One region of the Lysinibacillus sp. OF-1 genome, then DNA from elsewhere that is predicted to be linked to it. Evidence: a T-box and tRNA genes for the amino acid it is inferred to sense, from the RefSeq annotation. Region 1 holds a T-box; the other holds one or more tRNA genes.
The links. The T-box of region 1 lies ahead of tyrS (tyrosine--tRNA ligase). A T-box ahead of a tRNA ligase gene usually reads a tRNA of that ligase, here a tRNA-Tyr.
Positions count from the first base shown of each region.

Region 2: it encodes a tRNA-Tyr, which carries the amino acid that the T-box ahead of tyrS (tyrosine--tRNA ligase) is inferred to sense. The anticodon was not compared.

Region 1 covers NZ_CP102798.1:2,944,315-2,947,709, forward strand. Annotated here, with positions in the region: gene tyrS (tyrosine--tRNA ligase) at 1-1,135, opposite strand, end outside; T-box leader at 1,281-1,521, opposite strand; gene NV349_RS14300 (LTA synthase family protein) at 1,647-3,395, opposite strand, start outside.
Region 2 covers NZ_CP102798.1:3,971,786-3,975,180, forward strand. Annotated here, with positions in the region: gene NV349_RS19440 (heavy metal translocating P-type ATPase) at 1-79, opposite strand, end outside; gene NV349_RS19445 (heavy-metal-associated domain-containing protein) at 230-448, opposite strand; tRNA gene NV349_RS19450 (tRNA-Leu) at 1,033-1,113, opposite strand; tRNA gene NV349_RS19455 (tRNA-Cys) at 1,160-1,233, opposite strand; tRNA gene NV349_RS19460 (tRNA-Gly) at 1,242-1,316, opposite strand; tRNA gene NV349_RS19465 (tRNA-Gln) at 1,321-1,395, opposite strand; tRNA gene NV349_RS19470 (tRNA-His) at 1,413-1,488, opposite strand; tRNA gene NV349_RS19475 (tRNA-His) at 1,524-1,599, opposite strand; tRNA gene NV349_RS19480 (tRNA-Trp) at 1,612-1,685, opposite strand; tRNA gene NV349_RS19485 (tRNA-Tyr) at 1,699-1,782, opposite strand; tRNA gene NV349_RS19490 (tRNA-Thr) at 1,792-1,867, opposite strand; tRNA gene NV349_RS19495 (tRNA-Phe) at 1,880-1,952, opposite strand; tRNA gene NV349_RS19500 (tRNA-Asp) at 1,969-2,044, opposite strand; tRNA gene NV349_RS19505 (tRNA-Met) at 2,048-2,122, opposite strand; tRNA gene NV349_RS19510 (tRNA-Val) at 2,149-2,224, opposite strand; tRNA gene NV349_RS19515 (tRNA-Glu) at 2,240-2,314, opposite strand; tRNA gene NV349_RS19520 (tRNA-Ser) at 2,339-2,430, opposite strand; tRNA gene NV349_RS19525 (tRNA-Asn) at 2,436-2,512, opposite strand; rRNA gene rrf (5S ribosomal RNA) at 2,529-2,644, opposite strand; rRNA gene NV349_RS19535 (23S ribosomal RNA) at 2,757-3,395, opposite strand, start outside.

The DNA.
Region 1 (3,395 bases):
TCACTATTTTTTCTCCATTCAAGGATACTCCATTTTGCTTGATTAACCGCAGAAATTCACTCTTACTATGAATATAATCCATTGCCACTAGTTGTGGGATAATATCCACTATTCTTTCCTTATCAATTTCTAGGAGCAGTATAGGAATATTTTTTGGTATTTCCTTTCTTTGAAATGCAGCTTGGAAATAGGATTTAGCTTCCTCCATTGCTGTAGTCCCATGGTATAAGGCCGTTATAATTTCTGCTAACTGTAATTTTACATCACGGGGATTCTCTCCCATTTGCAGTCTATCTTGAATGGTTTGCACTTGTAGTGGATGCTCATCTGTTGCTAGTTCAAAATATTTGATGAGTAAGGCATCTGGTACTTCCATTACCTTTTTAAACATGACCTCTGGCGCTTCACTGACACCAATATAATTGCCAAGGCTCTTACTCATTTTTTCAATGCCATCTAAACCTTCGAGTAATGGCATAAAAATGGCAATTTGTTTTTCTAACCGCCGTTGCTTTTGTAAGGTGCGGCCCATTAAAATATTGAATGTTTGATCTGTTCCCCCTAATTCAATATCGGCCTGTAGCTCTACCGAATCATATGCTTGCATAAGCGGGTAGAAAAATTCGTGGATGCCAATTGGTATTTGCTGACGGTACCGTTTTTGAAAGTCCTCACGTTCTAACAGTCGAGCAACGGATGTCGTGGCTGCCAGCTGAATGACTTCTTCAAATGACAGCTTTGCTAACCATTCACTATTGAAACGAATAGTTGTCTTATTCATATCTATCACTTTAAAAATTTGCTCACAGTATGTTTTAGCGTTTTGCTTGACCATGTCATCACTTAACGCGACACGGCCTTTTGCTTTACCCGTTGGATCACCAATACGCCCTGTAAAATCACCGATAACAATGACCGCCTGATGCCCTAAATCCTGCATTTGCTTTATTTTCCGTAGAACGACTGCATGCCCTAAATGAATATCCGGGGCGGACGGATCAAGCCCTAACTTAATGATTAAAGGCTTCTGCTCCTTATAGGATCGCTCTAATTTTTCGAGTAATTCCTGCTCATCAACGATTTGATGAGCACCCTTCTTAATTATCGCTAATTGCTCTTTTGGTGTTAAAAACATATGAAACATCTCCTTGTAATATTAAATATTAATATTGCAAGCTCTATAAGAGTTCACTAATCAACTACGCCTCAGCGTAAGAGGACGGCCAAATCAAGATAAACACTTGGGCTGTAAAGGCATAAAAAAAGCCCTTAGGACTAATCCTAAGGACGTTCATGAACGTGTTACCACCTTTTTTCGAGAGCTATTCACACAGCCCTCCTCAATAAGTACAGCCATAGCGATACTTTTGCAATGATTACGGATGCAACCCCGTCGTAGCCTACTAAAATTTCGGTACGCAGCTCCAAGATGTATTCACTTTAATATCCCTTGCGCCTCTCAGCAACCGGCTACTCTCTGTCAGTTCGATTAAAGCTACTCGTTCTTTTCCATGCCTTTCACTCTTATACTCCGAAATGCAAAAACAAATCTTCGTTATGCAGATATTTAAATTTATTATAATTGCTTATAGTAATTTGTCAATCAAAAAAGAAAAGAGAGACCTCAACTTGAGATCTCTCTTTTGTTATTTGACGGAATCCTGTTTTAAATTACCTGTCTTTTCATCATAGAAACGTAGCAGGTCTCCATTTATGATAGCATCGGAATTTTCCAGCTCCATTGTCGCACGATCAGCATATGACTGGCATGGCTCACCATCTATTTCTTCACCAGTTGCTTTGTCATAGCAAGCTTCTCCAGCATAAACATATTTATCTGTTATAAAGCGTCCATCACGGAAGACAACAAAATCCTCATGCTCTGGAGAGAATAAATCTGCACCCATTTGCATGTCTTTTGACGTTTCAACGCCAAGAAGATGTAAGATTGTTGGACGTAAATCCATTTGTCCTGAAATCTCTGTCATTTCTTTACCATCGTCAGATCCTGGGATATGGATGAATAAAGGCACTTCTTGAAGCAATGCATTGTCCATTGGTGTAATTTGTTCTTTTCCTAAATATTGTGCCATCGCTTTATTATGGTTTTCAGAAATACCATAATGGTCTCCATACATTACGATAATAGAGTTATCATAAACACCTTGATCTTTTAACTCTTGGAAGAAGTCTTTTAAAGCTTCATCCATATAACGTACTGTCTGGAAGTAACGATTTAATGTACCTGAATTTGAATCATATTCAGGAATCATAATATCTTCAGGATCCAAAGTGAATGGATAGTGGTTCGTTAACGTAATTAATCTTGAATAGAATGGCTGTGGCATGTCTTTCATTAAAGCAGCAGATTGCTCTAAGAATGGTGTATCTTTCATACCCCAGTTGACAGCTTGCCCTTCTTCAACCGTATATGAATCTATATCGTAGAATTTATTAATTTTTAACGATTGATACATGATATCACGGTTCCAGAATGATTTATTATTCGGGTGCATGACATTTGTAAAGTAGCCATTTTCTCCAAGGCGTTCAGCCATTGAATTATACGTATTTCCACCATGCGTGAAGAATACAGCACCACGACCTAATCCAAACAATGAGTTTTCAACAATAAACTCTGAGTCAGATGTTTTTCCTAAGCCTGTTTGGTGATAGAAGTTACTGAAATAATACGTATCTTTATCTTTTGTTAAAGAGTTTAAGAATGGCGTAATTTCATGACCATTCATATCATTATTGATGACAAAGTTTTGTAAAGACTCCATCGACACAACAATTAAGTTGCGACCTTTATATTTCCCAAACATCTCTGGGTTAACGGCAGCCTGATTAGAACGCACATAGTTGTTTACTTCAACTAATTCACTGCCATCCGCTAATGCACGCTGAGCAGATGATTTAGTTTGAATATAAATATCATACAAATGGTAATTGTACGTACCAATATTTTTTACTAATAATTCGCGGTCAAAACTACGTGTTAATAATTGTGGACGCTCTGTTTCAGCTAATCCTAAGTTTAAAAATGAAATTGCGACTGCTAATACAAAAAATGCACGTCGGAATTCAATATTCACTTTAAATGCTTCTTTCATTTTCGGTAAAAATTTATTCGCTAAGATTAAAATAACGACATCAACGAAATATAATACATCCCATGGCTCAACAATGGCTGCTACTGATGTTCCTAAGTCACTGAAATTACTTGTTTGGAATAATACTGGTAGCGTAATAAAGTCATTGTAGAATCGATAGAACGCTACATTTCCGTATAAAACAATGGATAAAATAACGCTGACCGTAATCAGATAACGATTTCTAGCTTTTGCTGATTTAAAGAATAGTGATAAACCATACGTAAATAGCAAGAAGCT
Region 2 (3,395 bases), 1.0 Mb from region 1:
CAATCAGTGTAAATGCTGTGACGGTTGCGGCAATAATCAACAGTATTGTCCTTGGGTGTTTATACCACCTTGTATTCATTTCTGTGTTCCCCCTTATTTATGTTCCATTTTTAAAATGTAATCAAAAAAATTGATATGTTTTTATTCATTTGATAGGAAAAGATAAATTAAATACTAAACCCCACTCAAAAGTTATCTAAAGGGATAACATTAAGTGGGAAAACTGGAGTTATTTAACTACAGGGTGACCTACTTTTTTTAATTTATCAGCAATGTCGTCAAGAGTTACTCTGGAATCATCATAAGTTACAGTTAATTTTTCCGCAAAAAAGTTAGCCTCTGTACTTTGAATTCCCTTTAATTTTTTCAAAGCTTTTTCAACTGTTGTTGCACATGAAGGGCAATCCAAACCTTCCACTTTTAGAACATCAGTTTTTGCTGAATTCATTTTAAATTCCTCCCTTTTATTTAAGTAAAACGATAATACTTTTTATTACCAATTTCACAATTACATTGTATAGTGTAATAGTATTGTTGTCAATTCCTATATCTTATATTAATGACTGTCCTTTAATTTATCTGCTACATAGGTACAAATACAATAATTCGAATACCTCGATACAGTATAAGTCATAACAATAAGGTCTGTTTTCCAGTATGTCACACACTTTTTCCATGTATTGTGCCATAAATTTTCTTAGCTCTTGTTCGTTAGACTATTTTAACTTTCTCACGTATCTCTCGTATTTAATTGATACATTTATGACACTTAGTATTCCACCAGATATTCCGATTTGAACACTAATTATTTTTAAACTTTAAAAAGATAATTCCACTATAAAATCCGAAGACCCCATATTAATAAAAGAAACTACTTTACCATCTTTAATTTCTTGACTCATATACCAAATACCCCCATTCAAATTAATACTATTTTACCACAAATTATTGAACATCTTTTAAAGTTTTCTACATATTTTCTACATAAAAAAAAGAACCCTTGTTATTTCAAGGATTCTTCGCTGTAAAAGATACCGGTGGTCGGGGTCGAACCGACACTCCAAAGGAACACGATTTTGAGTCGTGCGCGTCTGCCAATTCCGCCACACCGGCATAATGGAGATAAAAAAAATCGGATACACCGATTAGAGTTAAAATATGGAGGCGGCAACCGGATTTGAACCGGTGATAAAGGTGTTGCAGACCTGTGCCTTACCACTTGGCTATGCCGCCATCGAAGTTGGAGCGGAAGACGAGGTTCGAACTCGCGACCCCCACCTTGGCAAGGTGGTGTTCTACCACTGAACTACTTCCGCAAAATGGCTGGGGTACCTGGATTCGAACCAGGGCATGACGGAATCAAAATCCGTTGCCTTACCGCTTGGCTATACCCCAAAAGATAATTATATAAATGGGGCGACTGATGGGAATCGAACCCACGAGTGCCGGAACCACAATCCGGTGCGTTAACCACTTCGCCACAATCGCCATTATATTATAATTTTTATTAATTTTACTTTAAATGGGGCGACTGATGGGAATCGAACCCACGAATGCCGGAACCACAATCCGGTGCGTTAACCACTTCGCCACAATCGCCATAAAATTAATTGGCAGGGGCAGTAGGAATCGAACCCACACCAAAGGTTTTGGAGACCTCTATTCTACCGTTGAACTATGCCCCTATAATAATAAAACTGGTGGAGGGGGACGGATTCGAACCGCCGAACCCTAAGGAGCGGATTTACAGTCCGCCGCGTTTAGCCACTTCGCTACCCCTCCGGGAATACATGGTGCCGGCGATAGGAGTCGAACCCACGACCTACTGATTACAAGTCAGTTGCTCTACCAACTGAGCTACACCGGCAAAAAAACATGATGGGTCAGGACGGAATCGAACCGCCGACACTTAGAGCTTCAATCTAATGCTCTACCAACTGAGCTACTGACCCTTGTTATTAAAATAAATGGCGGTCCCGACCGGGATCGAACCGGCGATCTCCTGCGTGACAGGCAGGCATGTTAACCGCTACACCACGGGACCATTTGGTTGCGGGGGCCGGATTTGAACCAACGACCTTCGGGTTATGAGCCCGACGAGCTACCACTGCTCCACCCCGCGATAATCATATACTATTGTAAAAATAATGGTGGAGGATGACGGGCTCGAACCGCCGACCCTCTGCTTGTAAGGCAGATGCTCTCCCAGCTGAGCTAATCCTCCATCTGGGTATTTAAATGGTGACCCCTACGGGATTCGAACCCGTGTTACCGCCGTGAAAGGGCGGTGTCTTAACCACTTGACCAAGGGGCCAACTTTTGGAATAAATCAAAGTGCTGGCGGAGAGTAAGGGATTTGAACCCTTGAGACAGTGTTAACCGCCTACACGATTTCCAATCGTGCTCCTTCGGCCACTCGGACAACTCTCCAAGAATGGCTCCGAAGGCAGGACTCGAACCTGCGACAACCTGATTAACAGTCAGGTGCTACTACCAACTGAGCTACTTCGGAATAATTTTAGTATATAGCCTAGCGACGTCCTACTCTCACAGGGGGAAGCCCCCAACTACCATCGGCGCTAAAGAGCTTAACTTCCGTGTTCGGTATGGGAACGGGTGTGACCTCTTTGCCATCATCACTAGACTATTTGAAAGACAATACTTATTATAACATATTTTATCAAAATTACAAGTATATTATAATATTTTTTATTCTTTCAAAACTGGATAAACGTACATTGAATGGTTCAAACATTTTGGTTAAGTCCTCGATCGATTAGTATTCGTCAGCTCCATGTGTCACCACACTTCCACCTCGAACCTATCTACCTCATCGTCTTTGAGGGATCTTACTTACTTGCGTAATGGGAAATCTCATCTTGAGGGGGGCTTCATGCTTAGATGCTTTCAGCACTTATCCCGTCCACACATAGCTACCCAGCGATGCCTTTGGCAAGACAACTGGTACACCAGCGGTGTGTCCATCCCGGTCCTCTCGTACTAAGGACAGCTCCTCTCAAATTTCCTACGCCCACGACGGATAGGGACCGAACTGTCTCACGACGTTCTGAACCCAGCTCGCGTACCGCTTTAATGGGCGAACAGCCCAACCCTTGGGACCGACTACAGCCCCAGGATGCGATGAGCCGACATCGAGGTGCCAAACCTCCCCGTCGATGTGGACTCTTGGGGGAGATAAGCCTGTTATCCCCGGGGTAGCTTTTATCCGTTGAGCGATGGCCCTTCCATGCGGAACCACCGGATCACTAAGCCCGTCTTTCGACCCTGCTCGACTTGTAGGTCTCGCAGTCAAGCTCCCTTGTGCCTTTACACTCTACGAATGATTTCCAACCATTCTGAGGGAACCTTTGGGCGCCTCCGTTACCTTTTAGGAG